4 regions of the Streptomyces sp. NPDC050315 genome follow, and region 2 is predicted to be linked to each of the others. Evidence: riboswitches for the same ligand, from Rfam matches in the RefSeq annotation. Region 2 holds a riboswitch; each other region holds the start of a gene.
What was found. A riboswitch is a leader RNA that binds a small molecule or an ion and turns the genes downstream of it on or off. The one in region 2 is predicted to bind cobalamin.

Region 1 (7,797 bases), on a different contig from region 2:
GTCGACGTACAGGATGCCGCGGTGGGCGTGCGCGAGCAGGCCCGGCTCGAACGCCTTGACCCCCTCGGACAGGGCGCGCTCGATGTCGAGCGAGCCTGCGAGGCGGTCCTCCGAGGCGCCCACGGGGAGCTCGACCATGCGCGCCGCGCGCGATTCGGCGGGGCTCACCTCGTGCGGCCCGTCCGGGCATTCCGGGTCCGGACCGGCGGGGTCGCAGCTGAAGCGGCAGCCGGCGACGACCGACACGTCGGGCAGCAGGTCGGCGAGCGCACGGACCGCGGTCGACTTGGCCGTGCCCTTCTCGCCGCGGACCAGGACGCCGCCCACCGCCGGGCTGACGGCGTTCAGCAGCAGCGCCAGCCGCAGGTCGTCCATGCCGACGACGGCGGTGAACGGATACCGGGTGCTCACGTACGGATCACTCCTCCGAGTGGCTTTCGTTGGCTTCTCGCCGGGCGCGCTCACGGTGCCCCCGGCGGTACGAACGGCAGACCCGCGGGCACCCCGTTCTCGATCAGGCGCAGCAGCGCCTCCGTGTCCGCGTGTTCCTCGATCAGGTCGCCCAGCGCGTCGAGCTGTTCCTCGCGCAGCGCGTCGAAGCAGGTGTCCGGCGCGGGCACGAACGCGCGTCCCGCGGCCGCCGCCACCCGGCGCAGGAAGGCACGCCGGAAGCCGTCGCTCTCCAGGGAGCCGTGCCAGTGCGTGCCCCATACGGAGCCGACGCGGCAGCCGTCGAGGAAGGTTTCGTCGCCCTCCCGGACGTCGGCCACGCCGTGGTGGATCTCGTACCCCGCCACCGGCTCGCCCAGTGCCGTGCCTTCCGGCCGGGCGAGGGTCTTCTCCTGCGCGAAGCGGACGCGTACGGGCAGCAGTCCCAGCCCGTCGACCGCGCCGGCCCGCGACTCCACCTCGTCCTCGATGTGCTCTGCGAGCATCTGGAAGCCGCCGCAGATGCCGAGTACCGGGCGGCCTTCCGCGGCCCGGCGCGCGACCGCGTCCGCGAGGCCGCGTTCGCGCAGCCACTGCAGCGCCCGTACGGTCCCGCGCGTACCGGGCAGGACGACCAGGTCGGCGTCGGCCAGCTCCTCGGGGCGGTCCACGAAGCGGACGACGACACCCGGTTCGGCCGCCAGCGCGTCCACGTCGGTGAAGTTGGACATCAGGGGCACGGCGGCGACCGCGACCCGGAGGATGTCCTTGCCGTGCGGCGGCGCGACCGTGCTCTCGCGCACCGCGCCGCGCAGCGAGACGTGCAGGCCGTCCTCCTCGTCGATGCCGAGCCCGTGCCGGAACGGCAGTACGCCCAGCGTCGGCCGCCCGCTCAGCTCCTTGAGCATGTCCAGGCCCGGTTCCAGCAGCGTCACGTCGCCGCGGAACTTGTTCACCAGGTAGCCCGCGAGGTGCGCCTGGTCGGCCGCGGAGAGCAGCGCGGTGGTGCCGAAGAAGGACGCGAAGACGCCGCCGCGGTCGATGTCGCCGACGACGACCACGGGGAGGTTCGCGGCGCGCGCGAGGCCCATGTTCACGATGTCCGTGCGGCGGAGGTTGATCTCGGCCGGGCTGCCCGCGCCCTCGCAGATCACCGCGTCGTGCGTACGGCGCAGCTCGGTCAGGCAGTCGGTGACCGTGCCGAGCAGCCGCTCCTGGCGGCCCGAGTGGTAGCCGCGCGCGCTCAGCTCGCCCACCGGCTTGCCCAGCAGCACGACCTGGCTGCTGCGGTCGCTGCCGGGCTTGAGCAGGACCGGGTTCATCAGCGCGGTCGGCTCGACGCGGGCCGCCGCGGCCTGCATGGCCTGCGCCCGCCCGATCTCCGCGCCCTCGCGCGTCACGTACGAATTGAGCGACATGTTCTGCGCCTTGAAGGGCGCGACCTTGACGCCCTTGCGGGCCAGCCAGCGGCAGATGCCCGCCGTGACGACGCTCTTGCCCGCGTCCGACGTGGTGCCGGCCACCAGCAGGCCGCCACCGAGAGTCCTGTCCGTACCGCTACCGCTCACCGGGATCTCCTCGCCTTCCGCGCGCCGCGGACCGCGCCCACGGCGATCCGTGCCCCGACCGTCGTCGCCAGCGCCAGCGCGCTCACCCGGCGCGACAGCCGCACCGCGCGCGCGATGTCCGCGCCGTCGACCGCGCGTGCGCCGTCGTTGAGCACCGGCCGGTGCTCGACCCGCCCCGCGTACGCGAGCGTGCCGCCCAGCCGTACGCCGAGCGCGCCCGCGAAGGAGGCCTCCACCGGGCCCGCGTTGGGGCTCGGGTGCCGCTTGCCGTCGGCCCGCCAGGCGCGCCACGCGCCGCGCGGGTCGGGCCCGGCGACGGTGGCCAGCAGCGCGGTCAGCCGGGCGCCGGGCCAGCCCGCCACGTCGTCCAGCCGGGCCGAGGCCCAGCCGTACCGGCGGTAGCGGTCGGACTTGTGACCCACCATCGCGTCCAGCGTGTTGACCGCGCGGAAGGCGACCAGGCCCGGTACGCCGCCCACGGCGCCCCAGACCAGCGCGCCCACGACCGCGTCGGAGGTGTTCTCGGCGACGGACTCCACGACCGCGCGGGCCATCTGCTGCCCGTCCAGGGACTGCGGGTCGCGGCCGCACAGGTGCGGCAGCCGCTCGCGCGCCACGTCGAGGTCGCCGGCCTCCAGTGCGCCGCCGATGGCGCGCGCCTCCCGGCCCAGCGTCGTCCCGCCCAGCACGGCCCAGGTGGCGGCGGCGGTCAGCGCGATGTGTGCGGGGGCGCAGCGGCGTACGGCACGGGAGAGCAGGGCCGCGCCCACGGCGGCCCCGCCGGCGCACAGCGCGGTGTGCGCCGCTCCGTATCCACGGTGGTCGCGCCACAGCCCGCGCTCCACGGCGCCCGCCGCCCGCCCGAAGGCGGCCACCGGGTGGCCGCGGCGGGGATCGCCCACGGCCAGGTCGCCGAGAAAGCCCAGAGCCGCGCCGCACGCATAGGTGGCGTGTTCGGCACGCATCGTCGGATCAGCCTGCCGTCGTGCCTCGGAGGGACGGCCGCACGCGGTCGCGTACCGGGCGTACGGCGGAGGAAGGCAGGGGTCTCGGCTCGGGGCCCGGCATGGCGTGTGTCCTCACTCAGGGTCCGCGCCCTGGCTCGACGTGACGGGCGACGAGAGTCTCCTGGCTCCCGGATCGGCGCTGCCCCCGGCCTTCCAGCCCGTGTCTGCGCGGGCCGTGGCCGCTTCTGGAGGAGCGCTCCCCGGTGACAGTGGCGGGACCGCGCCGGATTCTCACCGGACTTCCTCATCTGTCGCCGAATGGCATCGGGCAGTCCACCACGTGCCGCGAATGCCCGTCAACTCACCCTTGACCTGCGACGCGGGCGTATGGCAGGCCCTGTGGTCAACGACACAGCGTGGACGGCGGTTGACGACCTGTTGCCTGCCGTACCTCCCGCACGACACCATCGGGGCACCTATGGCAAAGGTGCCGCAGGAGGGGGACGGTGATGGCGGAGAACCGGCAGCATCACGAGGTACGCATCAGAGTCACCGGCACCCATGACGGGGGCCAGGATCTGGAAGACCTGCAGCGGTGGCTGCAGCGCGAGTCCTGGCTGACGCCCGGCAACCACGCATGGCGCCGGGCACCGGGCGCGGAGACCGCCCCGCGCACCGGCGCGGCGGACCAGGGACCCGAAATGGCCGTCGGTATCGACGACCTCGTCCTGGTCCTCATCGGCGCGGTCGTGGCGCCGATGACCGAGCAGCTCCTCATCGCCCTGCGGGAGTGGCTCGCGCACCGCAGGGAGACCGCCGCCAAGGGCGAGGCCCCGGGGCTCGACATCACCGACGCCTCCGGACACCGCCGCCTCGACGACCCCGATCCGCGCGCCGAACGCGACGACCAGGGCGGCCGCGTCGGCACGGAGTAACCGGCGATGCCCCTCTACGACGCGCGGGGCAAGCGGAACCGCGCGCTGATCATCGGCGTCAGCCGGTACCAGGACCCCCGGCTGCACGACCTCGACGCGGTCTTCGCCAACCCCGACGAGCTGGGCCGGGTGCTGTGCGCCCCGGCCACCGACCTCTTCCTGCCCCAGGAAGTGACGCCGCTGCGCCCGGACACCCCCGAGGAGCTGACCGCCGCGCTGCGCACCGCGGCCGACGAGGCACGCGGACTGCTGCTCGTCTACTTCTCCGGGCACGGCCGGGTCCGGCGCGACGGCAGCGACCTGCACCTGCTGGTCGGGTCCTCGCGGGTGGCGCAGGACGAGCGACGGGTCGCCTCGCACGAAGCGGTCTCCTGGGCCAAGGACGTGCTGCCGCGCCTGGAGAGGTCGCGGGCCGACCGCGTCGTCGTCGTGCTCGAATGCTGCTTCGCGGGCAACGCGGACGACAGCTTCCGTACCCACGAGAAGCCGGTCTCGCTGCTGATGGCCGCCCAGCCGAACCGCCGCATCTTCAGCGGCACCGAGCCCGGCGGCGGCACCGTCTTCACCCGGGCCGTGCTCGACATCCTCGAACACGGCATCGAGGGCAAGGAGTTCGTCACCTTCGAGGATCTGGCGGGCGAACTGCGGCGGCGGCTCGCCGGGCACACGACCCCGCAGGGCGGCGCCTGGGTGCCGCGCGCCTCCAAACAGAACACCGTCGACGACGTGGTGGTCTCCTTCGCCACCCGCGAGCTGCGGCCCCGTACCCCGTTCACCGTCCGGGCCCGGCGCTGGTGGCGCTCCCGTCCCCGGCGCCGGTTACGGCTGCTGACCGCCGCCGCCGTCGCGCCGGCCCTCGTCGCCACCGCGCTGGTCCTCACCGACCGGCTCGCGCCGCCCGAGAGCTGCCCGCCCGCCCAGGAGCTGCGGCTGCTCACCGCCCCCGAGGCCGAGCCGACGCTGCGCGCCGCCGCCCTCGCGTACGAGATGTCCGCCCTCAACACCGAGCCCGTGCCGGGCGAGGACGACGTGCCCGACGGCTGTCGGCGTACCCAGATCACCGTGTACTCCGCCGCCAAGGACCAGGTGGCGCAGGGCTTCGCCGCGGCGGACCGCTGGCAGGGCGAGGCCGAGGGCGCCGACGAGACCCCGCCCGGAGACGGCGACGGCCGGGTCACCGAGCCGCTCTACCGCCCGGGCCCCCAGCCCGACCTGTGGGTGCCCGAATCGACCGTCGACTACCTCCAGGTCCGCCAGGGCATGGCGGCGCACGCGCCCGCCACCCTGCACCGCATCGGCCCGGTCGCCTTCACCCCGCTCGTCGTGGGCGTCCCCGCGGCGCGCGGCCTGTCCGACGTGGAGCAGGCCGGCAGCAGCTGGCACGAGATCCTGGACGACGCGGCGGACCGGAAGCTGCGGCTGCTCCGCCCCAGCCCCGCGCTGTCCGGCGTCGGCCTGATGCACACCATCGGCCTGTACCTGGCCGACGAGGGCGCCCCCGTCGACCGGGACAGCGGCGCGCCACGGGCGGAGGTGGCCGAGCGGGCCGAGAGCCGGCTGCGGGCGCCGGGCAGCCAGTACGCGGGCAGCGCCGAGCTGCTGTGCTCGCTGCGCCCTGGCGCTTCGGGGGCCGCGCAGGCGCGCGCCACCGCGGCGCCGCTGGTCACGGAGAAGTCCCTCGCCGACGCCAACCTCGGCCACGCGGTCGGCAACTGCCCGGCCCTCGCCACCGTCCCCGAGAAGGACGACCGCTACGAGGCGTACTACCCGGCCGGCGTGCCGGGCCTGGACCACCCGCTGATCCGGGTGGCCTGGCAGGGGGCCGCCGACGCCGCCCGCCGGCAGGCCGCCTCGGAGCGGTTCGCCGACTGGCTGCGGCGGCCGGACGGCGGTCAGCGGGTGATCACGGAGGCCGGGTACCGCGGGGTGAACGCGGACGGCCGCGCCGCCCCGCCGCCCACCGGCTCCCCGCTCCGCGACAGCCGCGCGGGCGTCCTGCCGGACGTCGGCGTGGAGCCGTACACCGCGGGGCGGGAGCAGGTCGCCCGGGTGCTGGCCGCGTACGACACGGCGCACCGCCCCGGGCAGCTCCTCTTCCTCCTCGACACCTCCACCTCCATGGCGGACGGCGGCCGGATCGCCGAGGCGGCGGACGCGGTCGGCCGCGCCCTGGAGATCCTCGGGCCGAAGGACACGTACGGGCTGTGGACCTACCCCCGGCCCGGCACCGCAGCGCGCGACCGCGAGCGCCCCGTCGAGCGGATCAGGGCCGGGAGCTCCGACCCGGCGGCGGGGCGCAGGCTGCTGGAGCGCCTGCAGCGGGACGATGGCGGCCTGGTCGATCAGGGGGCGTGGATGCAGGAGGCGCTGACCGCCGGGCTGGAACGGCTGCGCGACAGCCCGGCCGAGCGGACCAAGGCCGTGGTGCTCGTCCTCGACGAGGACGACGGCGCGGGGAAGCGGTCGACGGCGGCGCGCGAAGCGCTCTCCGACGCGCTCGCCGCGCACCCCCGGATCCCCGTGGTGGTGCTGGCGACCGGCCGGGGCGGCTGCGACGCGGCCCCGGTCCGGCACGTCGTCGAGGACTCCGGAGGGAACTGCGTGACCGGCGGCCCGGGAGCCGCGGACACCCTGGCCGGACTGGTGGCCTCCTTCGGTACGGGCGGACAGGAGGCGGGCCGGTGAAGCGCGTGGCCGCGGCGGCCGCCGCCGTTCTCTGCCTGCTCGCGGCGGGTTGTACGGACCCGGGTCCCACGCCCGCCGCCGACGGGGACATCGTCCTGGCCACGGGCAGCGACCTCAGCAGTACAGGGGTGCGCCGGGAGCTGATCCGCCAGTGGGAGCGGCGGACCGGCAAGCACGTCCGCATCGTCAAGCTGCCGGACACCGCCGACGGGCAGCGCAGCCAGCTGCTGGCCGCAGGGCAGTCCGGCAACAGCGGGTACGACGTGCTCAACATCGACGTGGCCTGGACCGCGGAGTTCGCCGCGGCCGGCATCATCCGGCCCTGGGGCAAGGAGCTGAGCGGCGACTTCCTCGCCAGCGTCAAGAAGACGGTCACCACCGGCTCCGACGGCACCGTCTGGGCCGTCCCCTTCAATACCGACGCCGGGCTGCTCTACTACCGCAGCGACCTGCTGAAGAAGTACGGGTACGACGGGCCGCCCGAGACCTGGGAGCAGCTGCGCACCTGGTCGCAGGAGATCATGGCCGAGGAGAACGCCCACCGCCCGGCCGACGAGAAGCTGTACGGCATGGTCGCCCAGCTGCGGCCCTACGAGGGCCTCACGGTCAACACCCTGGAGTCGGTCTGGGCGTCCGGCGGCGACCCGGAGCGGACGGCGCACCTCGCCGGGGCGCTGCAGCAGGGCGTGTACGCGCTCAAGGAGCGGCTGCGCACGATCATGCCGCAGGAAGCGACGGCGATGGACGAGACCGCCAGCAGGGAGTGGTTCGCCGAGGGCCGGGCGCTGTTCATGCGGAACTGGCCGGTGGAGTACGCCTCGGTCGCGGAGAAGCTCGAACCGGGCCGGGAGTTCGACGTGGCCCAGCTGCCCGCGGGCTCCTCGGAAGGCCGCCACCGCACGGTCCTGGGCGGCCAGAACCTCGCCCTCGCGGCCGACGCCGCGCACCCGGACGAGGCCCGCTCCCTGATCACCGCCCTCACCTCGGCGCGCAGCGAGCACTGCCTGCTGCAGCGCGGCTTCGCGGCCACCCGCGCCTCGGCGTACGACGGCACGGCACCCGCGTGCGATCTGCCGCCCGACGACGCCCGCCGGGAGGAGGGCGACGGCGCCCGGCACCGCACCGCGCCGCCCGGTCAGGGCCCGCCGTACACGGACCTGCTGCACCGCGCGCTCAAGGACGCGGCGCCCCGGCCGCGCAGCCCGCACTACGCCACGTACAGCAAGGTCGTGC
Region 2 (7,797 bases):
GGCCACCAGCAGCCCGTCGTACAGCCGGTCGGTCAGCGCGTCGACCGGCTCGCCGCTGAGCAGCGCCACTACCGGGAGTGTGACGCCCAGCTCGGTGCCGGTCCTGGCGCGCAGCTCCATGGCCAGCAGGGAGTCCAGGCCCAGCGCGAGCAGCCCGGCGGCCGGATCGACGCGTTCTCGCGGTACGCCCAGTACTGCGGCGACCAGCTCGCCGAAGCGCTCCGTGATCAGCAGACGGCGGGCCTCCTCGCCCTCGGCCGCGCGGAAGGCGTCCAGGAACGTGCCGCGCGCGCCGGTCGCCGGGGTGTCGGCGGCAGCCGCCGCCAGGTCGGCGACGAGCGCAGGCGGCGCGGCGTACCAGTTGGTTGCGGTCCGCCAGTCGGTCACGGTGGCGACCGCGAGCTGTGCCCGCTCCTGGCCGATGGTGCGCTCCAGTACGGCCATCCCGGCGGCGGGCGAGAGCGGGCTCATGCCGCGTGCCGTGCGGTAGTGCTCCGCGAGGCCGCGCTCCTCGATCATGCCGGCGTCCCAGGGGCCCCAGGCCAGGCAGAGCGCGGGCAGGCCGCGGGCCCTGCGGTGGTGGGCGAGCGCGTCCAGGAAGGCGTTGCCCGCCGCGTAGTTGGTCTGCCCGGCGGTGGTCAGCAGGGCCGCGATGGAACCGAAGAGGACGAAGTGGTCGAGCGGTTCGTCGCGCAGGTGGTGGTGGAGCAGTTGGGCGCCGAGCACCTTGGGGGCGTACGCGGCGTCGAATGCCTCCCGGTCCATCGCCGGTACCAACGCGTCCCTGACCTCCCCTGCCAAGTGGAACACCCCGCGAATGGGCGGAAGTTGGCGGCTTCGGCGGTCCGCCAGCCAGTCGGTCAGCGCCGTCTCGTCGGTAATGTCCAGCGGTGCCGGTACGGGCTGGGCGCCGAGCGCCTCCAGCTCCTTGAGGAAGGCGACCCGCTGCCCGGTGGGGGTGTCGGGGTCGACGCGGTGCCACTCCGTGCGGTCGGGCAGCGGGGTGCGGCCCACCAGGGTCAGCCGTCGGGCGCCGCGCTCCACGAGGGTGCGGCAGAGCACCTGGCCGAGCGCGCCGAACGCGCCGGTCACGAGGTAGTCGGCGTCGGGGCGCAGCCGCAGTGGCAGCGGGCGGGTGAGGCCGGTCGGCGGGCGGAGCCTGCTGGTGCGGCGTCGGCCGCCGCGCAGCGCGATTTCCTCGTCGCCGCCTCGGCCGGTCCCGGTGGCGAGCTCGCGCCAGAGCGCCTCGGCCTCCCCTTCGGCGGGCTCGGCCGACAGGTCGATCAACTTGCCGCGCTGCGCGGTGAGTTCCTGCTGCCACAGGACCCGGCCGAGGCCCCAGGCGGCGGCGCCGAGCGGTTCGACGGGGTCGTCGGCGGCCACGGCCTGGGTGCCGCGGGTGACGATGTGCAGCCGGGCGCCGGGCTGCGCGTCCGGCAGCAGCTGCGCGAGGCGGACCAGCGAGTACGCCCCGAGCGCTGTGCACCGGGTCAATTCCGTACCGGTGATCTCATCCAGTGGCGGCTGGTCCAGGTTCCACAGGTGTACGACGGCGTCGAAGGGGGCGTCGAGGTCGGCGAAGAGGCGGGTCAGATCCTCGGCCGAGTCGGGCCGGACCGTGGATTCCGCCGGGCCGTGGGTGTAGTGCGTACCGGAGCGGACCAGGTGGCAGCGTCCACCGTGGGCCCGGGTGAGCCCGGCCAGTTGCTCGGCGAGCGGGCCCGCGTCTGCGAGGATCAGCAGGTCACCGGGGCCGTCCGCGTCCTCCGGCAGAGCGTCGGCGTCGGTCCAGGCGACCTCTGCCAGCCAGTTGTCGATCGTGTGGAGGCCGACCGAGGCCGAGGCCCGTTCGACGTCCGCCGCCCTGAAGCCGGTGATCCGGCCCAGTGGGGTGCCGTCCTCGGCGTACAGCGCGAGGTCGCCGGTGATCTCGTCGGCGTCCCGGCGGGTGAGGGTGGCGTGCACCCAGAACGGCCGGTGGCCGACCGGGTCGAGGCGCACCTCGGCGATCGCGAGCGGCAGGCGGATGCCGCCGGACGCAGGGCCGTCCGCCACCAGCAGCGTCTGGAAGGCGGCGTCGAGCAGCGCGGGGTGGCAGTGGCTGTCCGCCGTGCCGCTGCCGAGCCCGGCCGGCGGCCGAATGCGGGCCAGCGCCTCGCCGGACCCGGTCCAGACCTCCTCGATGCCCTGGAACGCCGGGCCGTACTCGTACCCCTGCTCGGCCAGCGCCGCATACGTCTCGGGGCCGGAGAGCCGACGGCGGGTGCGGGAGCGGATCTCGTCCGGGTCGAGAGCGGGGCCGGGCGCGCGGCGCTGACCTGTGCGGACCACGCCGGTGGCGTGCACGGTGGGGTCCGCCGCGCCCGTCGCGACGGTGAAGTCCGCGCCGTCCGGGTCGAAGGAGAACTGGACCGCCGTCGGCTGTGCGTCGTCGAGGAAGAGCGCCTTGGCCAGTCGGATGTCGGCCAGCACCGCCGGGCCGCCGCCGGTCAGCGCCCGTACCGCCTGTGCCGCCATCTCCAGGTAGCCCGCGGCGGGGAAGACCACGTTGCCCTGGATGCGGTGGTCCGCCAGGTACGGCAGTTGTTCGGTGTCGAGCCGGGCTTCCCAAGTGGGCCGGGTGTGCGTGGTGCGGCGGCCCAGCAGCGGGTGGTCGAGGCGGCCGAGCCGGAGCTGCGCGATGCCCTCGGGCTCGGCCCAGTACCGTTCCTGGCGCCAGGGATAGCGGGGCAGCGGGACCACCCGCCCGCCCGGGTGGAGACCGGACCAGTTCAACTCAACGCCCAGCGTGTGCAGTTCGGCGAGCGTGCGAGAAAAGCGCTCGGCCTCGTCCTCCTCCTGACGGTGCATCGAGGCCAGCGTCCGGCCTTCGGTGCCCGTGGCCTCCAGGCACTCGGCGATCGAGTGGCCGAGCACGGGGTGCGGTCCGAGCTCCAGGAAGAGGCGGTGGCCGTCCTCGGCCAGCCGGTCGACGGCGGCCCGGAAGCGGACCGGCTCGCGGACGTTCGCCCACCAGTACGCGGCGTCCAACTGGCTACTAGGGGCGATGTCCTGATGTGCCGTCAAGTACAGCGGCACCTCCGGCGGGCGCGGCTTCAGGTCACCCAGCCCCGCCAGCAGCTCCTCCCTGATCGGGTCCATGCGCACGCTGTGGTACGGGATGTCGACCGCCAGGAAGCGGGCGAAGATCCCCTCCCCTTCGAGGTCGGCGGCGAGAGCGCGGAGCGCGTCCGCGTCCCCGGAGAGGGTGCAGCCGTGGGGGCTGTTGACCGCCGCGACCGACACCTGGTCGCGCAGCGGGCGGATGCGGCGGGCCGCCTCGGCCTCGGTCAGCCCGACGGCGAGCATCGTGCCGGTGCCGGCCAGCCGGTGCTGGAGACGGCTGCGGTGCAGGATCACCGTGACGGCGTCCGACAGGCTGTAGACCCCGGCCTCGTAGCAGGCGGCGACCTCGCCGGTGCTGTGGCCGACCACTGCGTCGGGCCGGACCCCGTTGCTGCGCCAGAGGGCGGCGAGGCCGGTCTGGAGCGCGAAGTTGGCGGGCTGTGCGAGCCAGGTCTCCCCCATCCTCGACTCGGCCTCGTCCTTGGCGAGTTCGTCCAGCAGGGACCAGCCTGCCTGGGCCCGGATCTCGCGGTCGCATGCCTCGACGGCCGCGCGGTACTCCGGTTCGGCCGCCAGCAGCCCGCGCCCCATCCCCCACCACTGCGGTCCCATACCGGTGAACACCCAGGCTGTTCCCCGGTGTTCGCGCGCGCGGCAGTGGCCCGTGACGACGCGGGGATGCCGCTCGCCCCGCTCGTACGCGGCCAGCGCCTCGTCCAGCGAGTCGGGGGCCGCCGGGGAGTACACCACCGCGAGCCGGTGCGCGTGGTGTTCGCGACGGTGGGCGAGGGTGTGGCCGAGGTCGGCGAGGGCGGGCGGGGTGCCGTGCACGCCGCTGAGCTCGGCGCGGATGCCGGTGGCGAGTGTGCGCAGCCCGTCCGGGTGGCGGGCGCTCAGCGGCAGGATCGTGAGGCCGCGCTCCGACACCCGGGGGGCTTCCTCACGTACCGGCGCCTCCTCCAGCAGTACGTGGGCGTTGGTGCCGCCGAAGCCGAAGGAGTTGACGCCGGCCCGGGCCGGCCCGTCGTGCGTGGGCCAGTCGACCAGCCGGTCCGGGATCTCGAAGGGCAGCGCGGCCGCGTCGAGGGCGGGGTTGAGCCGCTCCAGATTCAGATGCGGCGGGATCTTCTTGTGCTTCAGCGCGAGCACCGTCTTGATGAGTCCCGCGATACCGGCGGCGGCCTCGGTGTGCCCGATGTTGGTCTTGACGGAACCGACGTAGCACGGGGCGCCGGGCGGGCGCCCGGCGGACAGGACGCGGCCGAGCGCCCGGGCCTCGATCGGGTCGCCGACCGGGGTGGAGGTGCCGTGCGCCTCGACGTACTGCAGGCTGCCGGGCGCGACGCCCGCCTCGGCGCACACCTTCCGTACGAGATCCACCTGGGCGTCCTCGCGCGGCACGGTGATGCCGTTGGTCCGCCCGTCCTGGTTCACCCCGCTGCCGAGCACCACGGCGTGCACCGGGTCGCCGTCGCGCACGGCGTCGGCGAGCCGTTTCAGTGCCACGACGGCGACGCCCTCGGCACGTACGTAGCCGTCGGCCGCCGCGTCGAAGGCGCGCGACCGGCCGTCGACGGAGAGGAAGCCGCCCTTGGTCTCGGCGATGGTGTACTGCGGCGCGCTGTGCAGCAGCGTGCCGCCGGCCAGCGCGAGGTCGGTCTCGCCGCGCAGCAGGCTCTGCCGGGCGAGGTGCAGGGCGACGAGGGAGGAGCTGCAGGCGGTGTCGAGGGAGACGCTGGGGCCGCGGAAGTCGAAGGCGTGCGAGACACGGTTCGACACCATCGTCATCATGGTGCCGGTCGCGGTGTGTGCCGCCAGGAAGTCCGGGTCGGAGAAGTGCAGGATGTTGTAGTCCATCGTGAACGCGCCGATGAACACGCCGATGTTGCCGCCCGCCAGACCGGCCGGGCGCTGCCCGCCGTCCTCCAGTGCCTCCCAGGAGACCTCCAGGAGCTTGCGCTGCTGGGGGTCGAGGTGCGCGGCCTCGCGCGGGCTGATGCCGAAGAACTCCGGGTCGAATGCGTCGAAGCCGTCGATGTAGCCGCCGCGGCCGCCGACCAGCCGGCCGGGCTTGGCCCGGTCCCGGCTGCCCAGGGTGGTGACGTCGTACCGGTCGGCCGGGGTCGGGACGATGCAGTCCCGGCCCTCGGCCAGGTTCCGCCAGAACGCCCGGTGGTCGTTGGCATGGCCGGGCAGGCGGCAGCCGATGCCGATGATGGCGATCCGGTCACGAAGGGCGGAATCAGGCACTTGACTCATATGTGCACGATAATGGGCGCGTGCGGCACATTCCGGCGTGCCGCCTGACGACACGTCAGGTCAGCTTGTCGGACAGTCGGCCCGACGGGTCCGGCCCGTTCAATACCGAGTTACGCGGCGGCGCCCGGCACGGCGTACGCGGAGCCGCCCGGAGCACCCCAAGTGACGTCCGCCATACGGGGGTTGAGCGGATCGACGGCGGCGTACGCACACAGCGCGCGCAGCCGCTGCCGCCGACGCTTGGGGTCGGCGGGCGGGCCGCCGGGTGAGATGTCCGCGGCGAGCCGATATGCGCCGCCACTGCCGGCGGGCAGCAGGTACGTCAAGTGCCAGACATCGGTACCCGGCAGCCGGTCCAGCAGCGCGGGGGCAAGGTCTCCGTGGCCGGTGACGCCGTCGGCCAGGAGCAGCACCTGACAGGTGGCGCGGTGGCCGCGCCGGAGGAACGTGACCGCGTACTGCCCGGAGTTTTCGGCGACCTCTTCGACGAGGGGTGTGCCGCGCCGTTCGGCGTCCGCCCAGAATTCGGCGAGCAGCGCCGCGCGTTCGACCTCGGTGGCGGCGGTGAGCCGGGCGGCGAGGCGCTCGACACACGGACCGGCCGTACGGAGAAGCCGCGCGTCCCGCGTGCCGGGACCGTCGTCAAGGACGTACATCTCTCGCACCTTTCTGGCACCATTCCGGATTGCGACTTAGGCAAGCCTAACCTAACAATAACCGGGGATGGCACGCGGACGGTGGCAGGGCATAGCCTGATGCGTGCAGCTGGTTCGCCCTGTCCGCCAGGCAGGCGCGTCGTAAGAGGGAACCCGGTGGGAATCCGGGACTGCCCCGCAGCGGTGAGCGGGAACGACCGCCGTCACACGCACTGGATCCGAGCGGGTCCGGGAAGCGACGGCCAGTAGGTGTCCGTGCCTTGTGCGCGGACGTGCTCGTGAGTCCGAAGACCTGCCCGTTGCCCGCACGCGACCCGTCGTGTGCGGTCTCCCGGTGACCTCGAGGGCGGGTCGGCGTACAGCAGGGACGCGGCACACGAGTGCGCGGCGGCCCGTCCGCTGTGCACTCCCTTCGCGCTCTCGTGCCCGTCGCCGGGCACTCGGAGACACGCTCGCGAAGGAGAGCAACGTGACCAGCAAGAACACCGCCACGGCCGTACGGGCCACCGTGTACGGGTATCCCCGGCAGGGGCCGGACCGGGAACTGAAGAAGGCGGTCGAGGGGTACTGGAAGGGCCGCGTCAGCGCCGACGCGCTGCGCGAGACCGCCGCGGGGCTGCGCCGTTCCGTCTGGCAGCAGCTTGCCGAAGCGGGCCTGCACGAGGTCCCGACCGGCGACTTCTCGTACTACGACCATGTGCTGGACACCAGCGTCATGGTCGGCGCGATCCCCACCCGGCACCGTGCCGCCGTCGAAACGGACGCCCTGGACGGGTACTTCGCCATGGCCCGCGGCACGCAGGACGCGGCGCCGCTGGAGATGACCAAGTGGTTCGACACCAACTACCACTACCTGGTGCCGGAACTGGGCCCTGACACGGTGTTCTCGGCCGACTCGCGCAAGCAGGTCGGCGAGCTGAGTGAGGCCCGCGCGCTCGGACACACCGCACGCCCCGTCCTGGTCGGCCCGGTCACCTACCTGCTGCTGGCCAAGCCCGCCCCCGGCGTGGACCCCGACTTCGAGCCGCTGACCCTGCTCGACCGGCTGCTGCCCGTGTACGCGGAGGTCCTCGCCGACCTGCGGGCCGCCGGCGCCGAGTGGGTACAACTGGACGAGCCCGCGCTCGTACAGGACCGCACCCCGGCCGAACTGAACGCCGCGGCCCGCGCCTACCGCGACCTCGGCGCCCTCACCGACCGCCCGCAACTCCTGGTCGCGACCTACTTCGGCCGCCTCGGCGAGGCCCTGCCGGTACTGGCCAAGTCCCCCGTCGAGGGGCTCGCGATGGACTTCACCGAGGCGGCGGCCGGCAATCTGGACGACCTCGCGGCGGCCGGCGGGCTGCCCGGCAAGCGGCTGGTCGCGGGCGTCGTCAACGGCCGCAACATCTGGATCGACGACCACGCGAAGTCCCTCGCCACTCTCGGCACCCTGCTGGGCCTCGCCGAGCGGGTGGATGTGGCGGCCTCCTGCTCACTGCTGCACGTCCCGCTGGACGCGGCCGCCGAGCGCGACATCGACCCGCAGATCGCCCGCTGGCTCGCCTTCGCCCGGCAGAAGACCGCCGAGCTCGTCACCCTGGCCCGCGGGCTGACACACGGCACCGGCATCATCGCCGCCGAACTCGCCGCCAACCGCGCCGACCTCGCCTCCCGCACCGGCGCCGCGCTCACCCACGACCCGGCCGTCCGCGCCCGCGCCGCGGCCGTCACCGCCGCCGACTGCCGACGCTCCCAGCCGTACCCGGAGCGGTCCGCCGCGCAGCACGCCCACCTC
Region 3 (7,797 bases), on a different contig from region 2:
CGCGACGATCGAGTCGCCGGTCGCGAAGAAGGCGACCAGGCGGCCGATCAGGTGCTGCTCGCCCGGCGAGAGCTTGGCGAGGTCGGCCACGTCGGAGTGGAGGTCGACCTCCTCCACGGTCCAGGTGTTCTTGATCGCGTCGCGGTAGCGGTCGTAGAAGTCCGGGTACCGCATGGGGCGCAGGGTCAGTTCGAAGCCCGGGTCGAGGAGGTTCTTCTGACGCTTCTCGGTGGTTTCGGTGGTCATTACTGGCAGGCCTCGCAGGACTCGGGGTTTTCCAGGGAGCAGGCGATCGCCTCGGGGTCGGCCGCCTGCTGGGGTACGGGGGCGGTGGCGGCGACCGTGCCGCGCGCGGACTGCGCGATCCGGGTGGCCGGGCGCGACCGCAGGTAGTACGTGGTCTTGATGCCGCGCTTCCACGCGTACGCGTACATCGAGCTGAGCTTGCCGATGGTCGGCGCGGCCATGAAGAGGTTCAGGGACTGGCTCTGGTCCAGGTAGGGCGTGCGGTCGGCGGCCATGTCGATCAGCGCGCGCTGCGGGATCTCCCACGCCGTGCGGTACAGCGCGCGGACCTCCTCGGGGATCCAGGGGACGTCCTGGACCGAGCCGTTGGCCTCGCGCAGCGCGTCACGGGTGCGCGCGTCCCACAGCCCCAGCGCCTTGAGCTCCTCGATCAGGTACGCGTTGACCTGCAGGAACTCCCCGCTCAGCGTCTCGCGCTTGAAGAGGTTGGAGACCTGCGGCTCGATGCACTCGTACACGCCCGCGATGGAGGCGATGGTCGCGGTGGGGGCGATCGCCAGGAGGAGTGAGTTTCGCATGCCGGTTGCCGCGATACGGGTGCGCAGCGCGGCCCAGCGGTCGGCCCAGCGGGGTTCGGCATTGGGGTAGTGGTCGGGGTGCAGGACGCCGCGGGCGGTGCGGGTCGCCGCCCAGTTCGGGTGCGGGCCGTGCCGCTCGGCGAGGTCGGCGGACGCCTCGTACGCGGCGAGCATGATCCGCTCGGAGATACGGGTGGACAGCTCGCGCGCCTCGGGGGAGTCGAACGGCAGACGGAGGCGGAAGAAGACGTCCTGCAGGCCCATCAGGCCCAGACCCACCGGGCGCCAGCGGGAGTTGGACGCGCCGGCCTGCTCGGTCGGGTAGAAGTTGATGTCGACGACGCGGTCGAGGAAGGTGACGGCGGTACGGACGGTGGCGTCCAGCCGGTCCCAGTCCATCGTGCCGTCGGCGCCCAGGTGCGCGGCGAGGTTGACCGAGCCGAGGTTGCAGACGGCCGTCTCGCCGTCGTCCGTGACCTCCAGGATCTCCGTGCAGAGGTTGGAGGAGTGGACGACGCGGCCCGGCTCGGCGGTCTGGTTCGCGGTGCGGTTGGCGGCGTCCTTGAAGGTCATCCAGCCGTTGCCGGTCTGCGCGAGGGTACGCATCATCCGCGCGTACAGCGTCCGGGCCGGGACCGCCTTTATGGCCTTCCCCTCGGCCTCGGCCTTCCGGTACGCGGCGTCGAACTCCGCGCCGTACAGATCGACCAGCTCCGGCGCGTCCACCGGCGAGAACAGCGACCAGTCCGCGTCGGCCTCGACGCGGCGCATGAACTCGTCCGGGATCCAGTGCGCGATGTTCAGGTTGTGCGTACGCCGCGCCTCCTCGCCGGTGTTGTCGCGCAGCTCCAGGAACTCCTCGATGTCCGCGTGCCAGGTCTCCAGGTACACGCAGGCAGCGCCCTTGCGGCGGCCGCCCTGGTTCACCGCGGCGACACTCGCGTCGAGGGTCCGCAGGAACGGGACGATGCCATTGGAGTGCCCGTTGGTGCCGCGGATCAGCGAACCGCGGGCGCGCACGCGGGAGTACGAGAGGCCGATCCCGCCGGCGTGCTTCGAGAGGCGCGCGACCTGGTGGTAGCGGTCGTAGATCGAGTCCAGCTCGTCCAGCGGCGAGTCCAGCAGGTAGCAGGAGGACATCTGCGGGTGGCGGGTGCCGGAGTTGAAGAGCGTGGGGGAGGAGGGCAGGTAGGAGAGAGTGCTGGTCAGCTCGTACAGCGCGGCGACGTCCTGGACGGCGCGCTCCGAGTGGTCCTCGGCCAGGCCGCACGCCACGCGCAGCAGGAAGTGCTGCGGGGTCTCGATGACCTGGCGGGTGATCGGGTGCCGCAGGAGGTAGCGGGAGTAGACCGTGCGCAGGCCGAAGTAGCCGAAGCGGTCGTCGGCGCCGTCCGCGAGCGCCTTGTCGACGAGCGCGTCCAGTGCGGCGGCGTGCGTGGTGACGAACTCGGCCGTGCCGTCGGCGATCAGGCCCTCGCGGTGACCGGTGGCGACCGAGGCGGCGAAGCCCGTCGCGCCCTGGCTCGCGGCCTCCTCGGCGATCGCGGCGGTCAGCAGGCGGGCGGCCAGCTTGGAGTACTGCGGCTCGTCGCCGATCAGCCCGGCCGCGGCCTCCATCGCCAGCTCGCGCAGCTCCGCCTCGTCCGAGCCGGCGTGCCGGCCGCGCAGCGCGGCCGCGGCGATCTTGCCCGGGTCGGTGGCCGGCAGGTTGGCGGTGAGGTCGGTCAGGGTGCGCAGCAGGGCCGTACCGGGGCCGTCCTGGGCCTGCACGGTCGACGGCCGCGCCTCCTGCGCCGTCTGCGCCTCTTGTGCTGACTCCGCTGGCGCGATGGTCACCTTGTGCTCTCCTCACTCGGCTGGGGCCGGGGAGGGCACGACGGAGGCGTACGGGCAGCCGCGCCAAAGCCCTGCCGGGCACGCGGGCACACCACGCAGCGTCCACCGGCCCAACCCACGGAGCCCGGACGTCTCGACGCCCGTACCGGAACGGAGACGGGCGTACCGTCGGCAGGTCCTCGGACTCGGCGAGCGCGCAAATGCCCACTCAGCACACCGTTGCGGGACAGTTCCGGATTCGCACCGGATTCCCCTGCGGCGACAGCGAGGACGAGCATACATCTTGTGTCGGCTTTCGCGACCGTCCCCATATCTTGTGTCGCGGCACAACTGTCCGTGCTGTTGTCAGTGCCGTCCGCTACGTTCGGAATCGACTGGTGGGGGATGGGCGCGGATCGGGGGAGCCGAGCCGGATACGGCAACGGGCCGCCGGATTGCCCGGCGGCCCGATGTCGTGCGGAGGTTCTTGTGCAGAGGTTGTCGTGCGGAGGTTGTCGTGCGGAGGGGGGAGTGGCGTCAGTGCGCCGCCCCGGCCCCCGCTCCGGCCGTGGCCGGCGGCAGGTCGGCCTGTACGCCCTTGTCGCCGACGTCCGCCGTGTAGTCCTCGGGCGAGGTCTCGTCGACGCCGTCGGGCGCCTTCGTGGCCCGCAGGACGACCGTCAGGACCACCGTCACCACGACGTTCAGTACGAACGCGGTCAGACCGATGTAGCCGATCTCCCCGATGCCGGGGATCTCCGCGCTCGAGCCGCCGAAGTGCTTCTGGGTGGGGCTGGCCACGCCGTACGCCGCGGCCGTGCCGTACACCATGCCGACCGCCCAGCCGGCGAGCAGCGCCCAGCGGTGGAACCAACGGGTGAACAGGCCGCCCACCAGCGCCGGCATGGTCTGCAGGATCCAGATGCCGCCCAGCAGCTGGAAGTTGATCGCCACCGTCTTGTCCATCGTCAGGACGAACGCCAGCGCCCCGACCTTCACCAGCAGCGACACCAGCTTGGCGACCTTGTGCTCCTGCGCGGGCGTGGCGCCGGGCTTCAGGAAGTCCTTGTAGATGTTGCGGGTGAAGAGGTTCGCCGCGGCGATCGACATGATCGCGGCGGGTACCAGCGCGCCGATGCCGATCGCGGCGAACGCCACGCCCGTGAACCAGTCGGGGAACATGTTCTCGAACAGCTGCGGGATCGCCAGCTGGCCGTTCTGCACCTTGACCCCGGCCGCGATCGCCATGAAGCCCAGCAGCGCGAGGAAGCCGAGCATCAGCGAGTACAGCGGCAGGATGGTGGTGTTGCGGCGAATCACGTTGCGGCTCCGCGAGGAGAGCGTCGCGGTGATCGAGTGCGGGTACATGAACAGCGCCAGCGCCGAGCCGAGCGCCAGCGTCGCGTACGCCCACTGCGCGTTCGGACCGCTCGCGAGCTCCCCGCGCGGCTTGCCCGTGGCCGGGTTGGTCTCCGCGAAGGCGTCGCCCGCCACGTGGAAGATGTGCTCGAAGCCGCCCAGCTTGATCGGGATGTAGATGATCGCCACCGCGATGACGAGGTAGATCAGGCCGTCCTTGACGAACGCGATCAGCGCGGGCGCGCGCAGCCCGGAGGAGTAGGTGTACGCGGCCAGCACGCCGAAGGCGATCAGCAGTGGCAGGTCCTTGATGAACCAGTGCGTGCTCTCGCTGCCGCCGACGCCCATCACGTCCAGGACGGCCTGGATGCCCACGAGTTGCAGCGCGATGTACGGCATCGTGGCGAGGATGCCGGTGAGCGCGACGGCCAGTGACAGGGCCTTGGAGCCGAAGCGGCCGCGCACGAAGTCCGAGGTGGTGACGTACCCGTGCTTGTGCGACACCGACCACAGGCGCGGCAGGAACGTGAAGATCAACGGGTAGACGAGGATCGTGTACGGCACGGCGAAGAAGCCGGCCGCACCCGCCGCGTAGATCGCCGCGGGGACGGCGACGAAGGTGTACGCGGTGTACAGGTCGCCGCCCAGCAGGAACCACGTCACCCACGTGCCGAAGCTGCGGCCGCCCAGGCCCCACTCGTCGAGGTTCTCGGACTGCTCGGCCTTGCGCCAGCGCGCGGCCAGGAAGCCCATGACCGTCACGGCGATGAAGAAGAAGATGAAGACGGCCAGCGCGATGCCGTTCACGCCGCCGGTCGCGTCCGCCGCGAGCGCGTTTCCGCCCGGGACGGCCGGGACGGCCGCGGTGGCCGGGAGGTTCGTTGCCATGGTCATCACTTCGACGCACCGTCCTTACGGGCGCGAAGCTCACGCTGCTCACGCCGCACGAGCTTGTACGCGATCATCGTCAGCCCGGTCGAGACCAGCACCCAGAGCATTTGGTACCAGTAGAAGAACGGGATGCCGATCAGCGTCGGCTCGACCTTCGCGTACGAACTCACCCAGAGCATCGCCACGAACGGAGCGAGCAGGCACAGGCCGGCCACCACACGTGTGGGCGTGACGATCGGCCCGGAACGGGGTGTTTCGGCTGGCTCTGACATATCCGCTGCTCCATCCCTGGCGATCATCTGTAAGGCCAGGAAATCTAAGCGCCCAAAGCCGCCGACGTCACCAGCTGTCCGCATATCGGTACGGACACGGTTTGGGGGCGGGCGGGTCGGTAGGGGGCCGCTTCGGACCGGGCCGGTCCGTACGGGGGCGGTTTGGGCCCGGCCCACACTCCCGGGGCCTCCCCCCGCCCCCCTCCACCTCCTCCTAGCCCTCCCCCTCCACCTCGCCCTGCTGCCCTCCCTCTTCACGCGCGGCGGCCGGCGGCGGAGGCGGCCCGGGAAACGCGGCGGATACGGTGCGGGGCACGCGGCGCCGCCGGCGGGGGCGGGGAACGCAGCGGAGACGGCGCGGGCGACGCGGCGCAACCACCACGGCGCAGCGCAGCCACCGCGGGGATCCGGGCGGAGGCGGTGCGGGGGAACCTCCTGCCCCTCCACCACCCGCCCCTCTCAGCAGCAGCGGAAGCCCGAGCGGGGGTCCGCCTCCCTCGCGTCCGTCCTGCGGCGCTCGAACTCGGCGCGTGTCGGTACCGGGGCGTCCGGGGCGTGCCGGTGGAGGTGCTCGACGTACCGGTCGTACGCCGACTCGCCGGTCAACTCCCGCACGTACCACCGGACGCCGCGCGCCCACCGCGCCACGGTGGCCCGCCACTGCGGCGCCCCGCCTGCCCTCCGCGTCGGCTCGCTCACGTCCTCACCGCCTGGCCCCCTCGTCCCCGGCCGCCGCCAGCTCCGCCTTCTCCTCCGGGGTGGCTATCAGGCCGGCCGGGGCGATGAGACGGGAGGGGACATAGAGGGCCTCGTGCAGGGGGGTTGCGTTGGGAGTGCGGAGGTGGCGGATGCAGACGCGGGTCGCGTCGGCGATCACTACGACGATCAGCAGGGCCAGTACGGCTGACAGCACGCCGTCCACCGTGGAGTTGGTGACGACCGTGTGCATGTCGTCCATCGACTTCGCGGGCGGCAGGACCTTCCCCGCGTCGATCGCGTCCTGGTAGATCGCGCGCTGGGTGAAGAAGCCCACCTTCGGGTCGCCGGAGAACACCTTCTGCCAGCTCGCGGTGAGCGTCACCACCGCGTCCCAGGCCAGCGGTATGCCCGTGATCCAGGCCCACTTCAGCCGGCCGGACTTCACCAGCAGCGTCGTGCACACCGCCAGCGCGACCGCCGCCAGCAGCTGGTTGGAGATGCCGAAGATCGGGAAGAGCTGGTTGATGCCGCCGAGCGGCTCGTGGACGCCCACCCAGAGGAAGTACCCCCACAGGCCCACCACGGCCGCGCTGCACAGGATCAGCCCGGGCTTCCAACTGACGTCCCGGAACGGCCTGTAGGCGTTGCCCAGCATGTCCTGGAGCATGAAGCGGCCCACTCGCGTGCCCGCGTCCAGCGCCGTCAGGATGAACAGCGCCTCAAACATGATCGCGAAGTGGTACCAGAACGCCTTCATCCCGGCGCCGCCCACCACTTGCGAGAAGATCTCCGAGACGCCGACGGCCAGTGTGGGCGCGCCGCCCGTCCGGGAGAGCAGTGTCTGCTCCTCCACGGACCTGGCCGCGGCCGCCAGTTGGTCCGGGGAGATCGAGTAACCGAACTGGGCGACCGCCTGGGAAGCGGACTGGACGGAGTCGCCGATGACGCCCGCCGGCGCGTTCATCGCGAAGTACAGGCCGGGGTCGATGATGGACGCGGCCACCAGCGCCATCACCGCGACGAACGACTCCATCAGCATCGAGCCGTACCCGATCATCCGGATCTGGGTCTCCTTCTGCACCATCTTCGGTGTGGTGCCCGAGGAGATCAGCGCGTGGAAGCCGGACAGCGCGCCACAGGCGATCGTGATGAACGCGAACGGGAAGAGGGAGCCGGCGAAGACCGGGCCGTCGCCGCGGCCCGCGAAGTCCGTCACCGCGTCCATCTGCAGCGTCGGCAGAGCGATCACCACGCCGAGGGCCAGCAGGGCGATCGTGCCGATTTTCATGAACGTGGAGAGGTAGTCGCGGGGCGCGAGCAGGGTCCAGACGGGGAGCACCGAGGCGACGAAGCCGTATGCCACCAGCCAGATGACCAGGGTCTTCGGCTGGAGGGTGAAGGTGTCGGCCCAGGAGGACTCCGCGACCCAGCGGCCGCCGACGAGGGCGAGGAGCAGCAGGGCGATGCCGAGGAGGGAGACCTCGGTGATCCGGCCGGGGCGGAGGAAGCGCAGGTAGACGCCCATGATCAGCGCGATGGGGATCGTCATGCCGATGGAGAAGGTGCCCCAGGGGGACGCGGCCAGCGCGTTGACGATCACCAGGGCCAGTACGCCGAGCAGGATGATCATGATGGCGAAGGCGGCGAGCAGCGCCGCGGCCCCGCCGAACGGGCCGATCTCCTCGCGCGCCATCTGGCCCAGCGACTTCCCGTCCCGCCGGGTGGAGAAGAAGAGCACCACCATGTCCTGCACGGCGCCCGCGAAGACGACCCCGGCGATGATCCAGATCGTGCCGGGGAGATACCCCATCTGCGCCGCGAGCACCGGTCCGACCAGCGGTCCCGCGCCCGCGATGGCCGCGAAGTGGTGGCCGAGCAGGACGCGGCGGTCGGTGGGGTGGAAGTCGATGCCGTTGTTCAGCCGCTCGGCCGGGGTG
Region 4 (7,797 bases), on a different contig from region 2:
CACGACGGCTTCGTCACCGCGCTGCTGATCAATGTGTACGACGACGGCCGGGTGGAGCTGCTGAGCTGCGGCCACCCGCCGCCGCTGGTGGTGCGCGGCGGCCGGGCCTCCTGGCTCGCCGGGCTGGACGCGACGGCCCCGCTCGGGCTGATGCGGATGGTCCAGGACCGGTGCCCGACCGCGGTCGTACGGCCGGCGCCGGACGACTGGCTGCTGCTGTGCACGGACGGGGTGGCCGAATGCCGCAATGGCGCGGGCGAGTTCTACCCCCTCGCCGAGCGCGTCACGGCCTTCTGCGGCCACGAACCGACCGTCGTCCTGGACGCCCTCGAAGTCGACCTGGCCCGTTACCGCGACGGCGGCTGCCGGGACGACGCGATGATGCTCCTCATCCGCCCGCCGTCCCGGCAGCACTCGGGGTGATCAGCCGGCTTCCGGGGGCGGGGGCGGCGTGGGCGCGCCGGCCGGCGGGGCGATCTTCGCGTAAGCGGTCGTGACCGTCGAGGTGGCCTTGGCGGCCGCCGGAGCCGCAGCCGCCGGGGCCTCCGTACGAGGAAGTACCGCATCCCGGCGCGCACCCGGATCCCAGCCGGTCTCCACCACCCGCTTCTGCACCAGCACGGCCCCGCCCAGCACCACCGCTCCGATCGCCAGCATCAGCACGACAGCGCCCGCGCCGCCCAACTTCGCCGCATTGCCGATCAGCGCACCGAACCAGCCGAAGTCCGCATCCCCGAAAGTGGTGTTCTCCTCGCCGAACGCACCGAGCACCTTCAGGAGCAGCGCGGGCAGAAAGGTGATGAGCACGCCGTTGACGAACGCACCGAGGGCCGCGCCGCGCCGGCCGCCCGTCGCATTGCCGTAGACACCGGCCGCGCCGCCGGTGAAGAAGTGCGGCACCAGCCCCGGCAGGACCAGCGCGAGGCCGAACCACGGGTGGAAGAGCGCGGAGAGCAGCCCGAGGCTGACCAGCCCGCCGAGGAAGCTGCAGAGGAAACCGATGAGCACGGCGTTCTGCGCGTACGGGAAGACGATCGGCGCGTCCAGCGAGGGCACCGCACCGGGCACCACCTTCTTGGCGATCCCCTGGAACGCCGGGACCAGCTCGCCCAGGATCGTCCGCACACCGAACAGGATGATCGCGACGGCAATGCCGAACTGCAGGCCCTGCATGACGGACTGCATCAAGTAGTTGCCGATACCGGTGGCCGCCGCCGCGCCGCCGTCGACCGCGAACGCCTTGAACGCGGTGTCCCGGCCCGCCTTCGCCAGGAAAAGAATCGCCAGGATCACGTAGATCAGGACCATGGACAGCGCGGTGGCCACCATCGAGTCGCGCAGGAAGCGCAGCCCCTCGGGCAGCTTCATGTCCTCCGTACTGCGGCTGCGCCGGCCGACCAGCTGTCCGGTCGCGCCCGCCGCGACGTACCCGGCGGTGCCGAAGTGGCCGATGGCGATGGTGTTGTCACCGGTGATCCGCTTGGTCCACGGGTGCGCGAAGGCCGGCATGGAGACGAGCAGGATGCCCAGCAGCACGCCGCCGACCAGCACCACGACGGCCGAGGACTGACCGGCGGTGGCCAGCACCACGGTCAGCAGCGTCGCCATGAACAGCATGTGGTGACCGGTCAGGAAGACGTACCGCAACGGCGTGAAGCGGGCCAGCAGCAGGCTGACCCCGAAGCCGACGATCATCAGCCAGGCGACCCGGGCGCCGAACTGCGCCTGCGCGATGCCGACGATCGCCTCGTTGGTCGGGATGACGCCGTGCGCGCCGGTCGCGCCCTGGATCATCTCGCCCAGCGGGGCGAGGGCCGCGACGACCAGATTCGCCCCCGCCCCGATCAGCAGGAAGCCCAGCGTCGCCTTGATGGCGCCGCCGATGATCTGCCCCGCGGTCTTCTTCAGGGCGATCAGACCGGTGGCCGTGATCAGGCCGACCAGGTACGCCGGCTGGCTGAGGACCTCGTTGACCAGGAATTCGGCGATCGATACGAGCCAGTGCATGGTGGTGGTGCGCCCTTCGTTACTGGACGTCGTATTCGTTACTGGACGTCGTAGGTATCGCGGAGGATGCGGTCGACCTCACCCGTACTGGTGAAGTTCTCGACGACCTTCACCGGGACGCCGACATCGCCGAGCGTCCTGGCGATCTCGCCCGAGGTGAGGATGGCGACGGCCTCGCCCGCCTTGCCCTTGGCGGAGATGGTGTCGGTCGCCTCGACGGTGACGTACCTCGACCAGCCCCAGCGATCCAGCACCTGCTCAAGGGTGTTCTTCAAGAAGAGGCTGGTGCCCAGTCCGTTGCCACAGACGGTGAGGATCTTGTGTACGGAGGTGCCGCCCTGCGCGGCCGCGGGTTCCGTCGGCGCGTCGCGGCCCGCCAGTACCGCGTGCACCGCCTCCGGCGTCGCCGCCTCGCGCAGCGCCCGCTCGGTCTCCGGGTCACCGAGCAGCCGCGCGAGCGCCGCCATCGCCTCCGTGTGCGCCCCGGAGTCCCGCGCCGCGAGCGCGACGACCAGGCTCACCGGATCGTTCGACTCATGCCCGAACTCCACCGGCTCGGCCAGCCGCACCCACGACATGCCGGTCTTCAGTACCGCGGGCGAGGGGCGGGCGTGCGCGAAGGCGAAGCCGAGGGCGATGACGATGTACGGCCCGTTCTCCTCGACGTTCTCGATCATTTCCGTGGTGTACTCGCCGGTAGCGGTACCGGTCGCGACCATGAGATCGCCGGCGGCCCGTACCGCGTCCCGCCAGTCCGCCGCCGTCACGTCCAGCCGCACGGCCTCGGCGGGAATCAGTTCGCTCAGTGTCGGCATGGACGGGATCGTCGCACGAAAACGCTTGCCCGGATATGCGGGGTGCGGCGCCGGAAGGGATCATCGGAACATGAACGTGAGGATGCGGGTCGCACAGCAGGAGGAAGCCGACGAACTGCTCGGCCGCAGTCCGCTCGCCGCGCTGGTGGGCATGCTGCTGGACCAGCAGGTGCCGATGGAGTGGGCGTTCACCGGCCCGTACACCATCGCCCGGCGGATGAACGGCGACGACCTGGACGCGCAGGCCATCGCGGCCCAGGACCCGGAGGCGTTCGAGGAGCTGCTGGCCCGCAAGCCGGCCGTGCACCGCTATCCGCGCTCGATGGCCAAGCGGGTGCAGCAGCTGTGCCAGTACCTCGTCGAGCACTACGACGGCGATGCGGAAGCCGTCTGGCGGGACGCGGGAACCGGCGCCGAGCTGCTCAAACGCCTCAACGACCTGCCCGGCTTCGGCAAGCAGAAGGCCCAGATCTTCCTGGCCCTCCTCGGCAAGCAGTTCGGCGTACGCCCCGAGGGCTGGCGCGAGGCCGCCGGTCCGTACGGCGAGGAGAACTCCCACCGCTCGGTCGCCGACATCACGGGCCCCGAGTCGCTGGCCGAGGTCCGCGCGTACAAGCAGCAGATGAAGCGAGCGGCGAAGAAGGCGGCGGGGAAGTAAGGAGCGGCGGGCACCGGCCCGCCGCCCCTCACCTTGTACTGCAGTCCTTGTACTGCAGTCCTTGTACTGCGTGCTCAGCCCTCCGGAGCGGCGGCCACCCGTGCCGCCCACCGCTTTTCGACGCCCGACAGCCGCCAGTAGGCGATCGCCGCCGCCCAGACGACGACGAAGAGGCCGACGATGACGTAGCCGACGTTGTCCAGCTCCAGGCCGGAGATCCAGCCGGTGACCGCGTCCTTGAGGCCGAGCTTTTCGTGCAGCACGCTGACCAGCTCGATGGTGCCGATGAAGAGCGCCACGGCGATGGACAGGCCGGTGATCGTGAGGTTGTAGTAGACCTTGCGCACCGGGTTGGAGAACGCCCACTGGTACGCGAAGTTCATGAACGTGCCGTCGAGCGTGTCGAAGAGGCTCATCCCCGCCGCGAACAGCAGCGGCAGGCACAGGATCGCGTACCAGGGCAGCCCGGACGCGGCGCCGCTGCCCGCCATCACCATCAGCGTCACCTCGGTCGCGGTGTCGAAGCCGAGGCCGAGGAGCAGCCCGATCGGGAACATCTGGCCCGGCCGCGTGATGGCCTTGGTGAACCGGCCCAGTACCCGGTTCATGAAACCGCGCGAGTCCAGCTGCCGTTCCAGCTCCGACTCGTCGTACTCCCCGGCCCGCATGGCACGGAAGACCCGCCAGATGCCGGCCAGCGCGACCAGATTGAGGGCGGCGATGAGGTACAGGAAGGCCCCGGAGACGGTGGTGCCGACCGTGCCGAGCACCTGGTGCGTACGGGAGTCCTCGTCCATCAGGGTCCCGGCGAGCGCCGCGCCGCCCGAGACCAGCGCGGCCATGAGCACGACCATGCTGGAGTGGCCGAGCGCGAACCAGAAGCCCACCGAGACCGGGCGCTTCCCGTCGGCCATGAGCTTGCGGGTGGTGTTGTCGATGACGGCGATGTGGTCCGCGTCGAACGCGTGCCGCATGCCGAGGGTGTACGCGGTAATGCCCAGGCCCACGCCGAACACCTGGGTGCCGACGGTGTAGTGGCCGGGCACGACGAGCAGGAACAGCACACCGAACGCGACGATGTGCAGTGCGGCTATGACCGCCAGCAGACCGGCGGTCCGTAGGGTGTCGCGGCGCTGCCAGCGGAACTCGGGCAGCACGGAAGAAGTCGAAGAAGAAGACGGGGCATCGGTGGGCAGGGCCATCCGGCGATCACGCTCCAGCACCTCGTGGAATCAATTCGTGAGATGCCGTGGCCGGTCTCCTGGCTTACGGGGAACCCCCTGCTCGTCAAGAGCCTGAGGTGGACGCGCCCGTCCCGGCCTTCCCGCCCGCACTACACGGACAGTGGCCCCCGCACGTACGCAGTGCACGTACGTACAGGAAAAGGGTCGGTAGCTCCCCGATCACAGTGGCGAGGGCCGCTCCGGAATCAGACCTTGAAGGTCTTCACCGGTCTTCCCGAACACCACGGCTTGGCCACTCTATCCCCGACCGGGCCGGAGGGGGCTGTCCCCCTCTAACCCCGACTTCCCCCGGGGGCCCCTCCCCCCCGCCCCCACCCCTCCCCAGCCCCTCGGTAATCCTTCGCTCAGCCCTCGCCCAGTCCTCGCCCAGTTCTCGCTCAGCCCCCGGTCATCCCCCGCCCCCAGTCATCAGTCATCCCCCCGTCTCCTGCCGCTCGGCCGCATCCTTGCTCGCCGGCTCGCGGGACACCGGGCCCTCCGCCGCCCAGCTGCCCAGCAGCCGCAGTGATTCCGCCGAGGTCGAGCCCGGCTCGGCGTGGTAGACGATCAGCTGCTGGTCCGGGTCGGCGGGCAGCCGCAGCGTCTCGTACGACAGCGTCAGCGGCCCGACGACGGGGTGGTGCAGCCGCTTCACGCCGAAGCCCTTGTCCTGTACGTCGTGCGTGGCCCACAGCTGGCGGAACTCCTCGCTCTTGACCGACAGCTCCCCGATCAGCGACGCGAGCAGCGGGTCGTCGGGATGGCAGCCCGCGTCCAGGCGGAGGTAGGCGACGATATCGGCCGCCTTGCTCTCCCAGTCGACGTACAGCTCGCGGGAGGCCGGGTCCAGGAAGACCTGCCAGGCGATGTTCCGCTGCTCGGGCGGGAGCGCGGCGTAATCACCGAGCAGCGCGCATGCCATGCGGTTCCACCCGATGACGTCCAGGCGGCGGCCCGCCACATACGCCGGTATCCCCTCCATCGCGTCCAGCAGCTGCTGCAGCGCGGGCCGCACCCGCTGCGGCCGCCCCGCACCGCGCGAGCGCTTGGCCTTCGGCTTCACCAGATGGCTCAGATGCGCCCGCTCGGCCGCGTTGAGCCGCAGCGCGCCGGATATCGCGTCGAGGACCGCCGTGGAGACGTTCTGCCCGTGGCCCTGCTCCAGCCTTACGTAGTACGCCACACTCACCCCGGCCAGCTGCGCGAGCTCCTCCCGCCGCAGGCCCGGCACCCTGCGTCGCCCGCTGTGCCGCGGCAGTCCGACGTCCTCGGGCTGCAGACGCGCGCGGCGGGTGCGCAGAAACTCGCTCAATTCTGTGCGCTGGTCCATACGGCAAGTATCGGGGTCCCGGCGAAACTGTGCGGGGGCCTGTGGATAACTCCGTCGGGGCGGCCCCCGCGAAGTTATCCACAAGGGCGGCCCCGGCCGACTGCGACGGCCGCCAACGACGGTCGACGGGCGACGGGCGACGGGCGACGGCGCCCCGAGGGTGTCACTGCCATTGGTAGGAACGCCGTTCGTACGTAAACGGGGGGCCTGGCTCCACTTCTGTACGCGAGGCAGCCTCGATGGCATGACACACACCTCTGTCGCCGCGTATGCAGCACCCGCGCCCAAGGCACCCCTGGAGCGCACCACCATTCCGCGCCGTGAGCTCGGCGCGCACGACATCGAGATCGAGATCAAGTACGCGGGGATCTGCCACTCCGACATCCACCAGGTCGACAACGGCTGGGGCGAGGGCATCTTCCCGATGGTCCCGGGCCACGAGATCGCCGGCGTGGTCGCCGCGGTGGGCTCCGAGGTCACCCGCCACCGGGTCGGCGACCGGGTCGGCGTCGGCTGCATGGTCGACTCCTGCCGGGAGTGCGACAACTGCAAGGCCGGCCTGGAGCAGCACTGCACCGGCACCGGCAACGTACAGACGTACAACGCCATCGGCCGGGACGGCGAGCCGACGTACGGCGGCTACTCCACCCACGTCGTGGTCTCCGAGGACTTCGCCCTCCGCATCCCCGAGGGCATCTCCCTGGACGCCGCCGCGCCGCTGCTCTGCGCCGGTATCACCGTCTACTCGCCGCTCTCGCGCTGGGGCGCGGGCCCCGGCAAGAAGGTCGCGGTCGTCGGCCTGGGCGGCCTCGGCCACATGGCCGTGAAGATCGCGCACGCGATGGGCGCCGAGGTCACCGTCCTCAGCCAGTCGCTGCGCAAGAAGGAGGACGGCCTGAAGCTGGGCGCCTCCGACTACCGCGCCACCTCCGACCCGGCCACCTTCGAGGAGCTGGCGGGCCGCTTCGACCTGATCATCAACACCGTCTCCGCCAATCTGGACGTGGACGCCTACCTCTCGCTGCTGCGCGCGCACGGCACGCTGGTGCAGGTCGGCGCGCCGGAGGACCGGCTCAGCTTCTCGCCGTTCTCGGTGATCGGCGGCAGCCGGGCGATGGCCGGTTCGATGATCGGCGGCATCCCCGAGACGCAGGAGATGCTCGACTTCTGCGCGGAGCACGGTCTCGGCGCGGAGATCGAGGTGATCCCGGCCGAGCAGATCAACGACGCGTACCGCCGGGTGCAGGCGAGCGACGTCCGCTACCGCTTCGTGATCGACGCCTCGACGATCTGAACCCCGAGCGGGCTCGTGGACCGCGTGCGCACGGCCTGATCCCCGAGCGGGCTCATGGACCACGTGCGCACGGCCTGATCCCCGAGCGGGCTCGTGACCGTGTACGCACGGCCGGTCCGCCGCGTGACGGAGCCGGGTGGCCGTTCGACGGCCGCCCGGCTTCGCCGTATTTGGCGGCGGATGACGGCATTAGCCGGACGTTAGCGGATCACTAGCGCACCCGGACAGAGTGGATGTCGTGCCGGGCCGGACGGACCAGCCGGCCGCACGAGCCACCACATCGCAGTCATCAGCCATCGCAGTCACCAGTCACGGGGGAGCCACCATGTCCAAGAAGACCGCCAAGGTCGCCGTCGCCTCGCTGCTCGCCGCCGGAACGCTGGCGCTGACCGCCGGCCCCGCCCTGGCCCAGGCCGCGCCCGCCGCGTCCGCCGCCAAGCCGGCGCCCTGCACGGCGTCGGCGCTGAAGT

Region 1: it holds a riboswitch for cobalamin, as region 2 does, so the genes downstream of both, AB0I82_RS07305 (cobalamin biosynthesis protein) here and metE (5-methyltetrahydropteroyltriglutamate--homocysteine S-methyltransferase) in region 2, are expected to answer to the same signal.
Region 3: it holds a riboswitch for cobalamin, as region 2 does, so the genes downstream of both, AB0I82_RS17655 (ribonucleoside-diphosphate reductase subunit alpha) here and metE (5-methyltetrahydropteroyltriglutamate--homocysteine S-methyltransferase) in region 2, are expected to answer to the same signal.
Region 4: it holds a riboswitch for cobalamin, as region 2 does, so the genes downstream of both, AB0I82_RS23415 (HoxN/HupN/NixA family nickel/cobalt transporter) here and metE (5-methyltetrahydropteroyltriglutamate--homocysteine S-methyltransferase) in region 2, are expected to answer to the same signal.

Annotation. Positions count from the first base shown of each region.
Region 1 covers NZ_JBFAKN010000002.1:54,783-62,579, reverse strand. The annotation lists gene AB0I82_RS07315 (putative cobaltochelatase) at 1-411, opposite strand, end outside; gene AB0I82_RS07310 (cobyric acid synthase) at 462-1,997, opposite strand; gene AB0I82_RS07305 (cobalamin biosynthesis protein) at 1,994-2,962, opposite strand; cobalamin riboswitch at 3,119-3,252, opposite strand; gene AB0I82_RS07300 (hypothetical protein) at 3,454-3,879, shown strand; gene AB0I82_RS07295 (caspase family protein) at 3,886-6,564, shown strand; gene AB0I82_RS07290 (extracellular solute-binding protein) at 6,561-7,797, shown strand, end outside.
Region 2 covers NZ_JBFAKN010000001.1:618,055-625,851, forward strand. The annotation lists gene AB0I82_RS02830 (amino acid adenylation domain-containing protein) at 1-5,364, opposite strand, end outside; gene AB0I82_RS02835 (enterochelin esterase domain-containing protein) at 5,475-6,020, opposite strand; cobalamin riboswitch at 6,114-6,335, shown strand; gene metE (5-methyltetrahydropteroyltriglutamate--homocysteine S-methyltransferase) at 6,490-7,797, shown strand, end outside.
Region 3 covers NZ_JBFAKN010000004.1:527,913-535,709, reverse strand. The annotation lists gene AB0I82_RS17660 (ribonucleotide-diphosphate reductase subunit beta) at 1-246, opposite strand, end outside; gene AB0I82_RS17655 (ribonucleoside-diphosphate reductase subunit alpha) at 246-2,594, opposite strand; cobalamin riboswitch at 2,813-2,955, opposite strand; gene mctP (monocarboxylate uptake permease MctP) at 3,177-4,805, opposite strand; gene AB0I82_RS17645 (DUF3311 domain-containing protein) at 4,892-5,161, opposite strand; gene AB0I82_RS17640 (YbdD/YjiX family protein) at 5,621-5,809, opposite strand; gene AB0I82_RS17635 (carbon starvation CstA family protein) at 5,865-7,797, opposite strand, start outside.
Region 4 covers NZ_JBFAKN010000006.1:247,107-254,903, forward strand. The annotation lists gene AB0I82_RS23395 (PP2C family protein-serine/threonine phosphatase) at 1-423, shown strand, start outside; gene AB0I82_RS23400 (PTS ascorbate transporter subunit IIC) at 424-2,007, opposite strand; gene AB0I82_RS23405 (PTS sugar transporter subunit IIA) at 2,046-2,822, opposite strand; gene AB0I82_RS23410 (HhH-GPD-type base excision DNA repair protein) at 2,893-3,480, shown strand; gene AB0I82_RS23415 (HoxN/HupN/NixA family nickel/cobalt transporter) at 3,555-4,682, opposite strand; cobalamin riboswitch at 4,714-4,965, opposite strand; gene AB0I82_RS23420 (helix-turn-helix transcriptional regulator) at 5,137-6,033, opposite strand; gene AB0I82_RS23425 (NAD(P)-dependent alcohol dehydrogenase) at 6,278-7,327, shown strand; gene AB0I82_RS23430 (DUF4232 domain-containing protein) at 7,653-7,797, shown strand, end outside.